2 regions of the Parashewanella sp. 2304DJ23-3 genome follow, and region 1 is predicted to be linked to the other one. Evidence: predicted binding sites of a transcription regulator. Region 1 holds the regulator's gene; the other holds the start of a gene.

Region 1 (14,320 bases):
TCACCTCTATTCTTTTAGCATCGGCAATTTCAGCTCAAGCTCAAACACACTGGCTCTACGAACATAAAATCGCAGAAAATCAATCACACCAAACCATAAACTTAACTGGCACTTCAGTAAATGGAGACTCAATGCAACTGATTTGCAAAGGGCATAAGCTAGAGTTCGTATTAACATTGATGGATGCTGATGATTTATCTGCGGAAGGAACAGCAATTGTTGATAATAATGAAAAAATATCATTAATTGGATTAAATGAAAGTTCGCAATTAACTGCTTATCGACGTGGCATTTGGGGAAATTGGGCCTTGTTGATTAATCAACTCAAATACGGGCAAAAAGTGACCTTCAACTTTTTTAATGGCAATGACCCCATTAGCACTGATTTTAATATCATTCAGGGTCAAAACTCCATTAAGAACCTAATGGAGTATTGCGGAAACTATTAGCAAATAGTTGATTGTGGGTGAAGCACAATCAACTAAATACTGGAAGTAAATTAAATAAATTGAAGATATGGCAAATAATTACGGCGATGCCAAATAACAGCACTAACCAAGGGATAAATGCACCACCGAAAACTCTGTAACCATTAGATGCGGGGAATAATTTTCTCACTTTCATTGCCATCAATGCAGGTATTACCGCTACAGAAATTGCACCAGCCAGTGCGGCATAACCAATGGCAAGAATAAACCCATCAGGAAAGAGTATTCCAAGAATCGTTGGTGGCACAAAGGTAACCATACCGGTCTTGATTCGTCCAACCCCAGAGTCATCAAAGCCAAATAAATCCGCTAAATAGTCAAAAAGCCCTAAGGTTACACCTAAGAATGACGATGCGACCGCTAAATTGGCAAACAGTGTCAATAGTTGGTTTAGTGTGTCATGAGAAATTTGAGATGTGAGTGCTCCTACAAGAACACCAATATTTCCACCTTGAGTGATAACTTCACTAAAACCACTGCGCTGGATATTACCCATGGTAACAACGAGCCAGCCAATATAAATGGTTAATGCGAGGCTGGTACCAACCAATACAGCTCTAACAACATGTTTAGCCGATTTATCATAAAATTTAACGAGGCTTGGAATAACTCCTTGATAACCAAAACTGGCTAAACCTACAGGCAGTGCAGCTAAAATATAAGGTGCATATTCGGATTGTCCATCTGGCATCCACAAATTGCTCGGTTCAACTTCGATCAATAAATTACTGGTAGCAAGCAAAAAGGTAATCACCATACCACCAAGCATGATGGTAGATATCCGGCTCACATGCTTAGTACCAATAATCACAATGGCTGCTAAGATCACAGAAAAAATTAACGCCGCCATTTGATTAGAAACGGTGATATCCAACGTCGACAAACTGTGATTTACAATTGAACCACCGCCACTGACATAAGCATAGGTCAATACATACAATAAGAATGTGACGGAAACACCACTCAATACACGCCAAAATGGGCCTAATATACGACTGGTTAAGCTATCAAAGCTAACACCTGCTTCGTAGTGAAGGTTAGCTTCCAGTAGCAGTAAACCTCCCATTACCATGCAAAACCAAACGCCAATCAACATCAACACAGAGTAACTGAACCACATCCCTGCACCAACAACGGGTAAAGAAAACATCCCCGCCCCAACGGCTGTCCCAGCCACTATCATCGCGCCACCAATAATTGATGGATGTTTCTTTGTCTCAATGTTAGATGCTGTCATTTAGCTATTTTTCTCCGCTTCTACATTTTGAGTCTGCTGTACTCCTGTAACAACCGTTTGACGTACTTGTGCATCAAGTAATGAGGTTAATGCGTTACTCAGCTGAATGATGGTATCTTTTTTCTCTGACTGACCCAGTAAATCCATATCTTTTAGCTTGACCGTTAATGACGCATAAAGTTTTCGATCATAAAACTCAGGGGCAGAAATACCGTGTAATGGTCCCATATGTTTTGCTAACTGATGGCTTTCTCGCTCTAAATCACTTCTTTCAATTTTTGGCTGCAAGCTCAGTAAATTAAAGATAATGGCATAACGCTTTAGCATCTCACTGCTTGTACTGGCCAGTAAATGAAGCTGCCCTTGATGCTCATCACTCGCAACCAATCGATGTTCGTCTTCCAAAATAATGTTTTCATCAAGCATTGAATCAATCAGCTGATGAATATAATTTTTTAAATTTGGTGTTTCGACAAATAACTCAGCTTGTATTAGCGGAAAAATTTGCTCGATAAACTGAACGACTTTCTCTCTTGTTGGCTGAGACTCTCTGATGATCAAGGTCGCAATTAATGATGGCACCATAAATAAGTGAACAATATTATTACGATAGTAAGTCATATTGAGGGCCTGAGTATCATCTAAAGAAATGATATCACCGAGAGGATCAGGCTCTACAGCAAACTTATTTAACTCTAATGCTTGAGAAATCAAGACCTCAACATCACCTTCAGGTACCGTCGAAAACTGTGTGTACGGTACTTTAGTTAACAGCTTTAGATAAAAATCTAATTGCTGTTTAATGGTTTCTTTTTCTAAAGACTTTTGCTCCGATGCAAGCACAATTAAGCTCATCAATGAAATAGAGCTCACTGCAGTAGCGCCGTTAATTTTTGTCATCACTTTATTCGCTAAGCTGTTTACAGCTGGCGTTAACCAAGTTGGTTTTTGCTCTGGATCTTGAGCGATAAGCTCTCGCCACTCAGGTTCAATTTGTGATAAATGTTGCTGAACATTGATTGGCTCACCGAAGTTCACATAGCCTTGACCAAAATTTCCAAGCTTCCTGATGGCAGCAAAAACTTGCCAGACGGATTCTTTTTGCTTTTTCTTACCACTAAGTTCCTTGTGGTAAGTTGCAACTTCCATGACATGATCGTATCCAAGATACACTGGGACCAAGGTTACAGGTCGTTCGATGCCTCGAAGCACACTGCTTACCGTCATCGCTAACATACCCGTTTTAGGGTTGAGTAGACGTCCTGTGCGAGAGCGACCACCTTCGGTGAAATACTCTACTGAATAGCCTTTATTAAAAAGTAGATCGAGGTAGCCTTTAAAAACGGCGGTATACAATTTATTGCCATTAAAGCTGCGTCGAATAAAGAAGGCGCCACCTTTGCGGAACATTGGGCCTGCCGGCCAAAAGTTAAGGTTAATACCAGCAGCAATATGCGGAGGCACCATGCCTTCATAATAAAGGATATATGAAAGCAACAGGTAATCCATGTGACTACGATGACACGGCACATACACAATTTCATGACCATCGTGATGCAGCTGACGTACGAGTTCAGCTCCACGAATATTAATGCCTTTATACAGCTTATTCCATAACCATGTCAGTAACCGCTCAGCAATACGAACTAAGCTATCTGAATAGTTTGCTGCGATTTCATCAAGATAATTCTCAGCATTGGCTTTCGCTTCTTGCTTTGAGATTTTTTTACTGGCCGCTTGTTCATTAATGGCTTTTTGAATGCTTTCTGAATTCAAAAGCTCTTTAAACATTACTTGACGATTTGGCAAATCAGGCCCAGTCATCACTTTTCTTTGGCGGCGAAAATGAACTCGCGCAACACGTGCAAGTTTATGAGCAATTCGTTCGTCACTTCCATGCTCATCCGCCATATAGCGCAATGAAACAGCATTAGAAAATTGAATAAAATTATGACGGCCTAAAAACAGAATCATTAGGCACTTGCGTAACCACGTTGGGCTTTCACGCTCTAGCACCGCCGCTTTCATCGTGTCATCTTCTTTGCCTGGTATTCTTCCCCAATACATACTGACAGGTAATAGCTGAACATCCAGAGACGAATCTTGCTGGTGTAAATTTAACAACTGCTTAAAGTTGCCTAAAAAAACATTCGTTTTTGATGCCTTGCCTATCATAGGCTTTGCAGGTGCCAAACAGACAACCCTTGGCACTGATTCGTTTTTGATTTGAATATCATCATACGGGCTAGGCAAGCCCAGTGATTCTGTTACTTCACTTAACGCTGAAATATCACTCACCGACTCAGTTTTCATCACGTAAACAATCGGTCTATCGGCATCTAAATTGAGATCAGAAAATGGTTGCTGAGGGACAACGACGGTATGAACAAACCAATTTTGCACTGTACGAAGTGCCTTAAAAAACCAGGAATTATGCTTAGTCATTCTTCTACTTAGCGCTTGAAATATAAAAGAGTCAAAACGCTAGGATATCAAACTTATAGCAAATAACCTAAACAGGATTGCTTAATTATTGGTTGCACACAGGACTTTACTGTATATAATAACAGTAACTGTATAAGCGAACAGCGAGTGTGTAGAAATGAGACCTTTAACTGCCAGACAAGCCGAGATTTTAGAACTTATTCGTCTGAATATTTCTGAAACAGGCATGCCTCCTACCCGAGCGGAGATAGCAAAACGTTTAGGCTTTCGCAGTGCTAACGCCGCTGAAGAGCATCTAAAAGCCTTAGCCAAAAAAGGTTATATAGAAATCATACCAGGCACATCACGTGGTATCCGTCTATCTCAAGAACTTGAGGTTCAAGATGGTCTACCTTTGATCGGACAAGTCGCTGCAGGTGAACCAATACTGGCTCAAGAGCATGTTGAGCAATATTATCAAGTTGATGGCAACCTGTTTAAACCCGGTGCAGACTTCTTATTGCGCGTTAAAGGCGACAGTATGAAAGATATTGGCATTTTGGAAGGTGATTTACTTGCTGTTCATAAACAACAACAAGCATCAAATGGTCAAGTTGTTGTTGCTCGTGTTGAAGATGACGTCACTGTGAAGCGCTTTGAACAGAAAGGCAACGTCGTTTATCTTCATGCCGAAAATGAAGAATATCAGCCCATTGAAATTGATTTAAGCTTCCAACAACTCTCTATCGAAGGCTTAGCTGTCGGTGTGATAAGAAACGGGGAGTGGCTATGATAGTTCGCTCTTCTGCAACATCTCACCCTGGTGTTTGGGTTCAGCCAGACACCCTGTACTCAGATCAAATTCAGAGCATTCAAACGCTCCAAATTAAAAGCAGCGGTGAGCAAGAGCTGATCGCATTAAGCTCTGAACTTGCCACATTAAGCCATCAGGGTCGTTGGATTGTTCTCATAAACCCTAATCATAATAATTATAAATCCATCCTAGCCCAGTCGGGTGTAAAAATGGATCGTGTTTTATTGGTTCATACCAAAGATGATGTTGAAGCACTGTGGGCGTTAGAAAAGGCACTCACCAACGGCACAAGTAGTGCTGTTATTTGTTGGACATCAACACTCGATCAACGAGATATTCGTCGATTAGAACTCGTCAGTAAATCCGCTTGTGCCAAAGGTATGATTCTCCAGTCTGGTTCTGAGTTAAACTCGCAACCTCATTCAATCTTGCCTCGAAAAAGATCATTTCATTAACAAATTCATGGACATTAAACTCACACCAACAATCTCCTTTTACATTCGCAAAAATAAAAAATTAACTAATATTTCATCTAATTACATGAAACATGATCTTGATCAATCTTTAAACAGCAAGTAATGTAGAGTGAGTAACTAATCTTAAATTGTTACAAAAATGCGAAATTTTTCGCTTAACAAACATTCGAATTAACGACCCTGTTTTATAAAGTTGATATCTCAAATTTTAATTTGAGTAAATTCAGCAGTAAGCGCACGAGTGGTATACACCCAGAGCCGTAAACAGATTTACTGGATGACCGACCTGCTAGTCATTAGCGATTGAGTCAACGAAAACAACAACACCACCATTGCACTTTGATATCGATAAGCTTTTTTAGGGAACTGAAAAGTTAGCATGGAGCTAAGTATTAACGTGTGACTTTTCTTTGTAGTTGCTTTTGCAATTGGCAGAGGAGACGTCTAGTGAAGCAATTGTTGTATTGTATGTTAGCGGCTTTCTTGACCCCATCAGTATGGGCTGAAGAAATGCGCTTTAACATGACTCAAGGGGTAACAGAAATAAGTCATAAGGTATATCACCTACATATGACGATTTTTTACATCTGTTGCGTAATCGGGGTAATTGTCTTTGGCATTATGATTTATGCCATGATCAAGCACCGCAAATCAAAGGGTGCAGTCGCTGCGAATTTTCACGAAAGTACTAAAGTGGAAATTTTGTGGACAATCATTCCATTTATTATTCTTATCAGTATGGCAATTCCAGCAACAAAAACACTTGTTGCAATGGAAGATCCTAGTGACTCTGATTTGACCGTAAAAATTACGGGTTCGCAGTGGAAATGGCACTACGACTATTTCGACAAGGGTGTTAGCTTTTATAGCTTATTAACGACACCTCAGGATGAAATCGACAACAAAAAAGATAAAGATGAGCATTACTTGCTTGAAGTGGATAAACCACTTGTTCTCCCTACAGACCGAAAAATCCGCTTCTTAGTCACTTCTGACGACGTCATTCATTCTTGGTGGATGCCAGCATTCGCCGTTAAAAAAGATGCAAACCCTGGTTTTATCAATGAAACCTGGGCAAAAATTGACGAAGAAGGAACGTATCGTGGCCAGTGTACTGAGCTCTGCGGTAAAGGCCACGGGTTTATGCCTATCGTTGTCAAAGCCGTTTCTGGTGAAGAATTTGATAGATGGATAATCACCCAAAAAGACGAAGCTAAAAAAGCCAAAGCGCAAGCTAAAGCTTCACTGTCTAAAACGCTTTCTAAAGACGAGCTCTATGCCAAAGGTGAAAAGGTTTACACGGCTCACTGCGCCGTCTGCCACCAGCCAAATGGTATGGGACTTCCTGGTGTATTCCCACACTTAAAGGGCAGCCCTGTTGCCACCGGGCCTGTACATGATCATATCTATATCGTGACGCACGGTTTCCCAGGTTCTGCGATGCCAGCTTTTGACAAACAGCTTACAGCTGAAGAGATTGCGGCAGTCATTACCTACGAGCGAAATGCGTGGGGCAACAATACTGGCGACGCAGTGCAAGCTGCTGATGTCGTAAAAGTAGAAAAGCAAAAGTAGGGGAAATAGCATGACAACATTAAACCCTCAAAATGATCAGCTTGAAACAGAGCCAAACTCTGAACATCATGACGATCATTCGCATCATCAGCCACCAAAGGGCCTAATGCGATGGGTGCTAACCACCAACCATAAAGATATTGGTACTTTATATCTGTGGTTAAGTTTTATTATGTTTTTAACCGGCGGATCAATGGCAATGGTGATCCGTGCTGAATTATTTGAGCCCGGTTTGCAATTGGTTGAGCCTAACTTCTTTAACCAAATGACCACAGTTCATGGATTAATCATGGTGTTTGGGGCCGTAATGCCTGCCTTCACAGGACTTGCTAACTGGCTAATTCCCATGATGATCGGTGCGCCAGACATGGCACTACCCAGAATGAACAATCTCAGCTTTTGGATTCTACCGTTTGCGTTTTTGATCCTGTTAAGCTCGTTATTTATGGAGGGAGGAGGGCCAAACTTTGGTTGGACTTTCTATGCACCACTCTCTACCCACTACAGTGGGGATAGCACAGCACTCTTTGTGTTTTCCATCCACATCATGGGGATAAGTTCGATAATGGGCGCCATTAACGTCATTGTCACTATTATCAATTTAAGAGCACCAGGCATGACATGGATGAAGTTACCGTTATTCGTCTGGACTTGGTTAATTACTGCCTTTTTATTAATTGCAGTGATGCCTGTTCTTGCGGGTGCGGTCACAATGGTACTGACCGATAAGTTCTTTGGTACCAGCTTCTTTGATGCAGCAGGTGGTGGTGACCCGGTGATGTTCCAGCATATTTTCTGGTTCTTTGGTCACCCTGAAGTTTACATCATGATCTTACCGGCTTTCGGTATTGTCTCTGCCATCATCCCAACCTTTGCTCGTAAAAAGCTGTTTGGTTACTCATCAATGGTGTACGCCGTTGCCAGCATCGCAATTCTGTCGTTTTTAGTGTGGGCTCATCACATGTTTACTACAGGGATGCCGTTAGTCGCTGAACTGTTCTTCATGTACTGCACCATGTTAATTGCTGTTCCAACAGGAGTGAAGGTATTCAACTGGGTGGCGACCATGTGGAAAGGTTCGATTTCTTATGAACCTCCTATGCTTTGGGCCATTGCTTTCGTGATTCTATTCACGATAGGTGGTTTTTCAGGTTTGATGCTGGCAATGACACCGGCTGACTTCCAATACCATGACACCTACTTTGTAGTTGCCCACTTCCACTATGTACTCGTGACAGGAGCCGTATTCTCGATTATGGCGGCGGCCTATTACTGGTTACCAAAGTGGACAGGACATATGTACAACCACACCCTAGCTAAATGGCATTTCTGGTGCTCGTTGATTTCAGTGAATGTATTGTTCTTCCCAATGCACTTTGTCGGACTGGCTGGCATGCCACGCCGTATACCGGATTACAATATTCAATTTGCCAACATCAATGAAGTGGTTTCTATTGGTGGCTTTGCATTTGGTTTATCACAGTTACTGTTCTTAGTGCTGGTAATCAAGTGTATCCGAGGTGGTGAAAAAGCAGAGGCGAGATCGTGGGAAGGTGCTGAAGGCTTAGAGTGGGATATTCCAAGCCCTGCACCTTATCACTCGTTCACTACACCACCGGAGATAAAGTAATATGGCTGCAGACCCAAACATCAATCCAAAACATGGAAAGACATCCAATAAAAAGCTGGTCTTGTGGCTGATTGGCGGTTCAATTGCCATGTTCGGTTTTGGGTTTGCCTTAGTTCCACTGTACGACATCATGTGCCAAACACTTGGTATTAATGGAAAGACAGCAACCTCGGCGAAAGCATATACTGCTGAACAAGTTGTCGATAAAACCCGTTTAGTGAATATCGAATTCATGGCTCAAATCCCTCCCGGTATGAACTGGGAGTTTGGACCACAGGTGAATACAATGAAAGTTCACCCCGGTGAACTGATACGAACCAATTTCATTGCGAAAAATTTATCGTCTAGTGCTGCAGTTGGCCAAGCGGTACCCTCAGTATCGCCTGGGCAGGGAGCGCTGTATTTCCATAAAACTGAATGTTTTTGCTTTAACCAGCAACCACTTGCTGCTGGTGCGGACAGTGAACTACCCCTAATTTTCTTTATTGATCCAGATTTACCATCTTCAATAAATACTCTCACCCTTTCCTATACTTTGTTTGATGTTACAGCGTCTTCACAAGCAGCGTTAGCGAAAGTGCAAGGAGCAACACAATGAGTACCCATCAACATTATTATGTTCCAGCCCAGAGTGGCTGGCCAATTGTCGGGGCAATAGGGTTATTTTTAATGGCGTTTGGCGCCGGACACTTTATTGCAGAACTTGAAACTCACGCTAGTCCGATAGGCTTAATCGCTTTAGGTGCTGGCTTTTTAACGATTCTTTATTTGATGTACGGCTGGTTTAAAACCGTTATCAATGAATCGAATCAAGGTTTATATTCGCCACAAATGGATCGCTCTTTCCGTCAGGGAATGAGTTGGTTTATCTTTTCTGAAGTGATGTTTTTCGGTGCCTTTTTTGGCGCGCTGTTCTTCATCCGCATGTTTTCTGTGCCGTGGCTGGGTGGAGAATACCATTCGACTGCAACACATGAGGTTTTATGGCCGAATTTTGAAGCCATTTGGCCATTAACTACAACACCAAAAGGTGACACCACCCAAGCGATGCCTTGGCATGGTTTACCTTTGTATAACACCATTATCCTATTAATTTCTTCTGTAACACTGCACTTTGCACATGTTGCACTAGAAAAAGGTAAGCGTGGAGCGTTAAAAGCCTGGTTGTCGTTAACTATTTTACTTGGGCTTGGTTTCTTGTATCTACAAGTTCACGAATATATTCATGCGTATACCGAACTCGGTTTAACACTAGAGTCGGGCGTTTATGGTAATACTTTCTTCATGTTGACCGGATTCCATGGCCTTCACGTAACCATAGGTACCATTTTCTTAATTACTTTATTCATTAGGATCTTGAAAGGTCACTTTAAACCAGATAATCATTTTGCCTTCCAAGCTGGTAGTTGGTATTGGCACTTTGTTGATGTTGTCTGGCTGTGCCTATTTGTATTTGTGTACGTACTTTAATACATCAGCCACCAGCAGTTTTGGTGGCTTAGTAAGGCGTAGGGTTTGGATGAATCCAACCAAGCCCAATCGCTAAAATAAGCGCTATCACAACGAGTGCTGAAAGCATAACTCGACGCCCTAAATAACGACTCATAGATTGTTTGTTATCGCTTCTAACCATAATAAATAAGGCGCGGCCTAGATTAAAAATGATGAACAGTAGCAGTAAAACGAGTACAACTTTAAAAAGCAATAGGGTATCCACAGGGTCACCTCTCTCTAGGCTATTTAAAAGTAAGTTATTAGCCAGTGTGTTATTTCTTAGTCTACTCATATTATTAATAAAATTAGGTGCTTGGCAACTTAATCGTGGTTATGAGAAACAAGATATTGAACAACAGCTTATTCTGCGACAGCAATTACCCTCTCTCACAACTCAATCGTTGAGCCAACAGAAGAACTTTTCTGAGTTATTAGGTAGGCAACTTACCGTATCAGCCTCTCCAACAATCTCACCACTTATCGCTTTAGATAACCAAGTCAATCAAGGAAAGGTCGGCTATTTAATTTATCAACTGATGGAGATCACCCCTGAACAACCCGCCATATTGGTCGAACTTGGATTTATTCAGGCAAACCCGGATCGCAGTGAGCTTCCAACTGTGATTACGTATCAGCAGCAACAGTTTAAAGGGCGCTTATATTACCGAGAAAGCAACCCTATGAGTGATCAACTCCATCCAGAAATGGGACCCATGATTCGAATTCAAAACTTAAATATTGCTCAGTTATCGCAACAACTACAGCGAGCCTTGTTTCCTGTTGTACTTCAACCAGAAACTGTTGCGTTCGACGCTCAACATAAGCCACTCGCAAAACCTTGGCAGCCCATTCCAATGCCTGCAAAAAAACATTTTGGCTATGCCATGCAATGGTTTTCGATGGCAATTGCATTATTCATTATCGGCATCGTGTTATTAAAACCGATATTCACTTCTTTTCCCGTTTTTTCAGCATTTAAAGTCAGTGTTAAAAGGAGCAAGGATGAACTCTATCAAGACAAAAAATAAAAAAGCACTTATTGCGCTCATTGCCGTTTTTGTTTTACCTGTTATCGCAGCAAAAATCGTACTATCACTGAATCTTTATGATGGTGGACAAACCAATAAAGGTGAATTGTTACCAGAAACACTTGCCTATAACACATTGGAAATGACAAACCCTCACCCCAAGAAATGGCAAATTGTTTTTCTGCTACCTGAGCATTGTGATAAACCGTGCCAGCAACAGTTATACCTCCTTAAGCAAACTCACACTGCTCTTGGTCGCGAACAAGGCCGAGTTGAACCTGTCGTGTTATTAACAGAAAACAGTGATAAAGCTGCGTTAGCAGCTTATCAATTTACCACGGCTCCCATTAGTACCCCATTGCGACATCAGTTAAACAAACAGCAAATTATCATTGCTGATCCCCTCGGAAAACTCGTCACTCGATATAACCTGAAAGACAACGAAAAACAGCGCTTATTGCAAGGTAAAGCCATGATGAACGACTTGCGAAAAATGTTGAAACTGTCGAGGGTAGGTTAATGACACTAAAAACAATTCTCAAAATATCGATCGTATTTACGTTCATCGTGATTTTAATGGGCGCTTACACACGGCTTGCAGATGCAGGGCTTGGCTGCCCAGACTGGCCTGGGTGTTACGGCCAATTAAAAGTCCCGACGGGTGAGCATGAACTTGCTAAGGCAGAACAACACTTTCCAGGCCTTGAAGTTGAACCGAAAAAAGCCTGGTTAGAGATGATTCACCGTTACCTTGCAGGCACGCTTGGCCTAATGGTTTTCGGAATTTTAATTTATTGCTTACGAACAAAAAACACGCCAACAAAACTCCCCATTTTTATCAGTGCTTTGATTATATTCCAAGCCTTGTTGGGTATGTGGACAGTTACGATGATGCTAATGCCCATTATTGTTATGTCCCATTTACTCGGTGGTTTTACGTTAATTGCACTGTTGTTTTTGATGTATTTGAGAGTCAAACCACTCAATATTGAAGGTGGGGATCACTTTGCCAAAGGGTTTAAAAATTTAGCGCTAATCGCAATGCTGGCGCTTATAGGGCAGATTATGCTCGGCGGTTGGACGTCATCAAATTATGCAGCGTTAACTTGTACCACCCTGCCTATTTGTCAGGGGGATTGGTGGAACAACCTTAATATCGCCAAGGCATTTTCTCCTTTTCAAGGTGATCATATCAGCTTCGAATATGGCGTGCTTGATCACTACACACGAATGACCATACATGTTGCACATCGAATTTGGGCAATTGTAACCAGTTTATTGATTCTCTGGTTAGGTTTGAGATTACTTAAAAGCCATTCAAGCATCATTAAACATGGTGCAGGAGTAATGTTGGCGCTTTTGGTTCTCCAAGTATTATTAGGCGTGAGTAATATCGAATTTTTATTACCATTGCCTGTTGCGGTTGCCCATAACGGTGGGGCGGCATTATTGCTGCTATCACTGATTTACCTTAATTACGCCATCAGAAAAAGAGCATGAACAAGGAGCGTTACATGAATAAAAATATCACCCTAAACACCCATGCCAACTTAATGTTTAATTGGCGTGACTATTTGGAAATGACCAAACCTAAAGTTGTAGCGTTGATGCTTCTCACTGTATTGGTTGGGATGTGCTTAACGACGGATGGACAATTAGCATTAACACCATTAATCAGTGGGTTAATAGGTATCGGAATGATGGCGGGCTCTGCGGCTGCATTCAATCACCTCATTGATCGCCGGATTGATGGCGTAATGGCTCGAACATACAATCGTCCACTTCCAAAAGGCAGAGTTTCTACCACCAAGGCCGTTACCTTTGCGGTTGCTATTGGTGTATTTGGCTTTGCTATTTTGTATGCGCTTACTAACCCCTTAACAGCTTGGCTAACTCTCGCAAGCCTGGTTGGCTATGCCGTTATTTATACCGCTTATTTAAAGCGCGCCACGTCGCAAAATATTGTAATAGGTGGCTTAGCTGGTGCCATGCCACCATTACTCGGCTGGACAGCCATGACGAATGAATTTCACGGCCACGCTTTATTACTTGTCATCATCATCTTTACTTGGACGCCACCTCATTTCTGGGCTTTAGCCATTCATAGGCAAAAAGAATACGCAAAAGTCGACGTACCAATGCTCCCTGTAACACATGGTATTGACTTCACTAAGACCTGTATTTTTCTTTATACCATCTTATTAGCTATCGCTTGTTTACTTCCTGTAATCGTTGGTATGAGTGGAGGTATTTATCTTGTTGGTTCCAGTATTTTAAGTGCATGGTTTATTTATAAGGCTTGGCAACTTAAATATGCCGATTACTCTGGACTTGCCATGAATGTTTTCAAAGTTTCGATTTATCACTTAATGTTACTGTTTATCATACTGTTAGCGGATCATTACCTTTGGGGTTTGTTGTAAATGAAAAAAATAGCCCAATTCAGCCTGCTAGCAATCCTGTTGCTAGCAGGAGGCCTTACAGCTTGGTATGTTCAAGACAAACCGCTTGAATTAACCACAACCCAACTTTTTCCCAAGCCTAGGCCGGTGATCAACTTTTCAATGACCGATCACAAAGGAAACGCTTTCACTCAAGAACAGTTAACAGGTAAATGGAGTTTGTTATTTGCAGGGTATACTTCCTGCCCTGATATTTGCCCAACCACAATGAGTAAACTCAGCAATGCATTTCCTAAACTTAATGCTGTAGCCCCAATTCAAGTCGTGTTAATTTCGGTTGACCCACAACGAGACACACCTGAGAAGCTGAATAGCTATATCCAATTTTTTAATTCAGACTTCATTGCCGTGACCGCAGAACACAAGCAATTAATTCCAATTACTCGAAGCTTGGGTATGGCTTATTCAATGGTTGGAGACGGTGATAGCTATCTTGTGGATCACAGTGCGTCGATTGTGTTGATTTCTCCTAAAGGAGAGCGTTTTGCCATGATAAAGCCAAAATCCGCTGAGCTGGGCAAAATTCCACAGATAAAAACTAGCGCTTTAATCAGCGATATCGTTCAAATTATGAGAAAGTATTGAAAACTAGAGCCTACCGGCTCTAGTTCAATGAGAAGCTGATTATGATTTATCTGGTAAAGCATAAAGTAGGTTATTGGGCGTGTCTTTAGATAACGATTTAGTATGGG
Region 2 (5,457 bases), on a different contig from region 1:
AGCTCAGAGCCTCCCCCGAGTTTGTTTCAAAAATATTCACTATCATGCTTCTATCGAATAGCGTGCCATAATTGAAGCTTGCATAACTCACCATTGAAGATGAAATTAATAACAACACAAAGATAGGTTTTGTAACATAAGGCCAGCTTAATAGATTAAAAATTAAGTTGAATGCAGCTATGAAAAGAATAGGTATGGAAATGATAAAACCTATTTTTACCTCTTGAGAATGCTCAAAGATTGTTTTTAATTCGGCATACACGGGGATATTTACAATTGCGGTGTAGTAAAGAGCAATAATGAATATGAGGCTAGAATAAGATAACGATTTTCCTATAGTAAGTAACTTCATAGAGTGCCCTTACACCTTGATAATCTATACATGTGCTGAATAAATAGATAACTATTACGGAGTGTAGTTCATCGATAGGGTCTTTGTACAAAGACAGTTATTAATATTCTATGCTTTAAATTGAATTTAGATGAGATTAAATAATGGAAAATACAGCAATGCTTCTATGGAGAAAGAAGCATTGCTTATGGAGCATTACTGATTACGGTAATTGATATAACGGATTAAGGCAGTTTTTTAAGTACTTCTCTTAGTGCCGCTTTCACTTTTCGGGTGTTTTCTGGCCCCATCCTGATCATCAACTTTTGAGCATCTGGCAAAGTTTCTAAATCTGCATTCTTGAATTTGTAATTAACGCTGATTGAAGTCAGTTCAATCGGTTGTTCGATAATCGGTGCATTGAGCATTTCTTTGATTGCCGCTTTAATGCGCTGATTAAACGTTACGTCTTCATAACCTAATTCCGCAAATGCGTCGTTTAAAATCGGCAATAACAGCTTATACGAACTGACTATAGATTGAGTGTTCATTGTTTGTAATAAGTCAGCGTACATGTCGTATCGATGATAACTGTCGGGATCTAAGTAAATTTTGTCAGTAACGTCTAATGCATCAAAACTTTGATTAGGGCCAATTAATGGGCTGGCTTTGCGAGCGAGTTCACCATGAGCCAAGTTATCAACAAAAACAACAAACTGGCGAGCTAAGTTCTTATTCAACAACACATTGTTGATCGAAAGTCCTTTAAAGGCCTCGAGAGTTTGTTCACGAACAAAAGCATCACTCTGATTCAACTTCGGTAACTCAGGTTTAGCTGGTTTTGGCTCTTCTTTTACAGGCTCTGGCTGAGGCTCAGGTTCTGGTGCTTTGACTTGTGGTTCAGGCTCTGGCTCAGGGATAGTCTCTGTAGGAATTGGTTTTTCAGGAAGCGCATCAGGCACTTGAACCGTCGTATCTTCCGGAGTTTGAGTTTGAGTTGGTTCTTCAGGTTGATTTAAATAGTAATACCCACCAACAGCAGCAATCGCGAGTAAGGCAGCAACGGCAATAACAACACCTTTGCCGCCCTTGGTCGTCTCTGATTGGGTAATTCTGTCTTCTTGATTTGCTTGCATATCTCTTCCTACTTCCTGAGCGTCATGCTCTCAATCATGCTGAATTGAATATGAATGTCAATCCGCCATTTGTTTCATTTGATTACGCTTGAACGTATTTATCTCTATCACCAAGCCAGCGCTGGATAAGCGCATCGACATTTTCTGGTACTTGATTCAAAACGTGGCCAGCCAATTTTTGCACTTGTGGAACCAGTGCTTGATCTCGAGTTAAATCAGCGACTTTCATATCCGCTAGACCTGTTTGTTTGGTACCAAGAACTTCACCAGGACCTCGTATTTCAAGATCTTTTTGTGCGATAACAAAGCCATCGTTACTTTGTCTCAGTACGCCTAAACGCTGCTTGGCCGTTAGAGTTAATGGTGATTTATAAAGCATCACACAATGACTTTCGATAGCACCACGACCTACACGACCTCTTAATTGGTGCAATTGTGCTAATCCCAATCGCTCTGGGTTTTCAATAATCATTAAACTTGCGTTAGGCACGTTTACACCAACCTCAATTACGGTTGTAGCAACGAGTAAATCAATTTCACCCGTGTTGAATTGATCCATGATCGCTTGTTTTTCGCTACTTTTAAGGCGACCGTGAACCAGTCCTATCTTTAGTTCCGGCAATTGCTGTTTTAGTTCCTCTGCCGTGTCTTCAGCTGCTTGACATTCGAGCACTTCAGATTCGTCAATCAGAGTACAAACCCAATAGGCTTGGCGTTTATCTTGAGTTGCTGCAATCCTTACTCGTTCAATCACATCTTGGCGTCGACTGTCGGCGATGGCTACGGTTGTCACTGGTGTACGCCCAGGTGGTAACTCATCGATAACGGAAGTATCAAGATCGGCGTAAGCTGTCATGGCCAAGGTTCTTGGGATTGGTGTCGCCGTCATGATCAATTGATGAGGGTAAAATCCTTGATGTACGCCCTTTTCTCTCAAGCCTAATCGCTGGTGAACACCAAAGCGATGTTGTTCATCAATAATGGTTAGGGCGAGGTTTTTATATTCAACAGAGTCTTGAAAGATAGCGTGAGTGCCAATAATGATATGAGCACTACCACTCTTAATGCTCTCCAAGGATTGCTCTCTTGCTTTTCCTTTTAATTTACCTGCAAGCCAACCGACACTTAATCCGAGAGGTTCAAACCATTCTTTAAAATTATTGGCATGCTGCTCTGCTAACAGTTCTGTCGGTGCCATCAATGCAACTTGATAACCATTTTCGATAACTTGTAATGCAGCTAGTGCAGCGACTAAAGTCTTTCCAGAGCCCACATCACCTTGGACTAAACGCATCATGGGTGATGTTTGTTCTAAGTCCCGGCATATTTCGGCAACGACTCGTTGCTGGGCATTCGTCGGCTTGAATGGTAACTCTTTTAAAAACGGATTTAGTAACTGGCCTGAAGCACTAAGAGGTTTCGCTGCATCTTGATTACTTTTGTGCCTCAGTTTCAGCATACTGAGGTTATGCGCTAACAACTCTTCTTGCACTAGACGTTGTTGCGCTGGATGAGTACCGTTTTCTAGATCAAGTAGTGATACATCACAGGTCGGTCGGTGCAATGTTCGAATCGCATCGGCTAAGGATACTTGGTTCGGTCTTAATTCTGGAGGTAATAACTCAGTAAGACCACCGTCTTTAAGCATATCGAGTGCTTGATCAGTAAGCTTTATCCAACTTGCCTGTTTTAATCCCTCTGTAGAAGGGTAAATCGGCGTTAAGGTTTCTGCCAAATCAATGGGTTGTTCAGGGCTTTGAATTCGATAATCAGGGTGGATGATTTCGGCCTGATATTTCCCTGTTTTTAACTCCCCATAGGCTTTAATCATACGGCCTTTAAGCATGGAGTTATGTTGAGCGGCTGAAAAATTAAAAAAGCGTAGCGTCAAACTACCTGTTTCATCTCTCACATCACAGGTCAGCATACGTTTGCGCCCATAAATGATTTTAGAAGATTGAATTTCAGCGAGAATTGTACCGTGCATTCCTGGCATTAAATCTACAATCGGATAGATTCGAGTGCGATCTTCATAGCGCAAAGGTAAATGAAACAACAGATCTTGAACCGTGTGGATACTCAGTTTGTCGAGTTTTTCGGCAACCTTTTTTGCAACTCCTTTGAGCTCGGTTATTGGGATTTGATCCAATCGCTGCAAGATATTCGCATCCAAGTACTGTGAATTTATACATATATTAACAGAATGGATGGCTTTGACAATTTGAAATTAAATTCATACTAAATAGTACAGACAATGACTATTTTTTTAATGAGGGCAAGCTTAATAGGTTGGCGAAATAATGGCTAAATAATCAGGCACTGCATGGGTTTCAATATTAATCAGTTCTTTAACAATTACAGCATCAGTGTTCATAATTTAGTTTCTCGAATCTCATCAGGGTTACTTATAACAGAATGGATTTTTGCAAAGCTTTTTTGTTTTAAATTCATTGGATAAAATCCTTCTAATGCTTTTTTTACAGCTTGGCTGTTCTGACTTGGGGTAGCATTAATTAAATCGATTATAGAGTTAAGCCATCCTTGTATTGGGCCTACCATTTGCTCGACGTAGATAGGTTTATACTCAAACCAATCGGAATTTACTCGATCATGTTCTTTATTGCTGCAGAAAATGTTGAAAAGGTATTCATTATTAATATTTAAGACATACACGCCATCACCAGTCCCTCTGGAAAATAAACTTGTAGGATTATCACTTAAATATTTTGTTACATAATCTGAAGTTAAAGACATAATAATACTTTAATCCATAGCTTTTTATACCTTACCATCGTGCTGATCAGTATGGGGTATTCGTTTTTTGGAGTAAAATTAAAGCTGCTTATAACGTTGTTTTTAAAACATTTATTTTTTATAGGGACAATAGATAATAACCTCTATCTTTAAATTCAAAAAAGTCCAGTACCTGCATTTTTCCTTTTTTAGTGTGAGCAAAGTAAGAGTGTTGATTCTCTTCTGCAATAAAGGTGATCATGTGATGGTACTTGCTAGAGCTCAACCGTTTTATCTCAGTCACGAGTTGCTCGAAGATAGAGTGACCTCGATGATCTTGATGTATCCAGATAGGACCATATTGGCAGCTGTTTTTGTCTGAAAACTGAGGGTGCTCAAGTAATATGTGTTTGAGGATGCTTTTATAGATAGGCCAATGTTTAAATGCCTTCCAATCTGCTGCTATGACATACCCAATGATGTTTGAATTAACCTCTGCAACGACTATCCAGCCATAATTTAGGAATGATTTAAGATCATTCAAGCTAAACCCTTGGCCATGCATTTGTTCTGAATTAGATGACAGTTCGGCGTTAAGATGAGTTTGTTCTAGCTGAGCGAGTGTTGCGAGATCATTTATCGTTGCTTGGCGTATTTTCATATTAATTATAGGTTACAGAAAATACGCCAATTATCTTTTAAATGGCAAGATAAAGCGATTACTTTTGCTTGTCTGCAACGAGTTTAGCTGCCGTTAATAACAATTCAGGTTCTGCACGAACTCGGAAGTTAGGGTTCACATATTGGAAGTGAATCAGACCCGATTTATCACTCAAGAAAATAGCAGGAACTGGCAGAATAATGCGCATATCGCCATTACCAATATCAACGAGCTTTTCTTTTAAATCAGGCACACGTGCATAGCGAGCCGTAACCTTTTTGCTGGTGTAAAACGCCACGCCAAATGCTTGTGCCGCTTTATTATCAGCATCAGAGAGCAACATATAATCAAGCTTATTCTTGGTCATCGATTTACGCAGCTTTTCTGGTGAATCAGGAGAAATACCGACTAATTGAAAACCCATTTCGATAAGCTTTGGTTGAATACCTTGTAACTGTCCCATTTGCATATTACAAAATGGACACCAACCGCCACGATAGAAAAAGAATATGGTTGGTTTTTGTTGAACAAGGTTTTGAAGATTGACGTGCTTGCCATCTAAACCTTGCAGAGTAACATTTGGAATATCGTGACCA

What was found. Region 1 encodes LexA, which represses DNA repair genes until DNA is damaged. Its sites were predicted from a motif close to TACTGTATNNNNATACAGTA; they were not measured.
Region 2: the regulator LexA is predicted to act here: its motif matches at 3,642-3,661, upstream of recG (ATP-dependent DNA helicase RecG).

The regions. Positions count from the first base shown of each region.
Region 1 covers NZ_JBWQOH010000011.1:9,807-24,126, reverse strand. Annotated here, with positions in the region: gene AC1EU2_RS16125 (hypothetical protein) at 1-449, shown strand, start outside; gene AC1EU2_RS16120 (aromatic amino acid transport family protein) at 478-1,725, opposite strand; gene plsB (glycerol-3-phosphate 1-O-acyltransferase PlsB) at 1,726-4,170, opposite strand; gene lexA (transcriptional repressor LexA) at 4,328-4,942, shown strand; gene AC1EU2_RS16105 (SulA-like leucine-rich domain-containing protein) at 4,939-5,418, shown strand; partial or broken gene coxB (cytochrome c oxidase subunit II) at 5,887-6,990, shown strand; gene ctaD (cytochrome c oxidase subunit I) at 7,025-8,644, shown strand; gene AC1EU2_RS16090 (cytochrome c oxidase assembly protein) at 8,646-9,242, shown strand; gene AC1EU2_RS16085 (cytochrome c oxidase subunit 3) at 9,239-10,114, shown strand; gene AC1EU2_RS16080 (DUF2909 domain-containing protein) at 10,143-10,361, opposite strand; gene AC1EU2_RS16075 (SURF1 family protein) at 10,408-11,166, shown strand; gene AC1EU2_RS16070 (hypothetical protein) at 11,141-11,686, shown strand; gene AC1EU2_RS16065 (COX15/CtaA family protein) at 11,686-12,666, shown strand; gene cyoE (heme o synthase) at 12,681-13,589, shown strand; gene AC1EU2_RS16055 (SCO family protein) at 13,590-14,213, shown strand; gene AC1EU2_RS16050 (S8 family peptidase) at 14,253-14,320, opposite strand, start outside.
Region 2 covers NZ_JBWQOH010000001.1:1,034,519-1,039,975, reverse strand. Annotated here, with positions in the region: gene AC1EU2_RS04565 (phosphoethanolamine transferase) at 1-352, opposite strand, end outside; gene AC1EU2_RS04560 (DUF3014 domain-containing protein) at 577-1,467, opposite strand; gene recG (ATP-dependent DNA helicase RecG) at 1,550-3,625, opposite strand; gene AC1EU2_RS04550 (hypothetical protein) at 3,838-4,221, opposite strand; gene AC1EU2_RS04545 (N-acetyltransferase family protein) at 4,340-4,861, opposite strand; gene AC1EU2_RS04540 (peroxiredoxin-like family protein) at 4,920-5,457, opposite strand, start outside.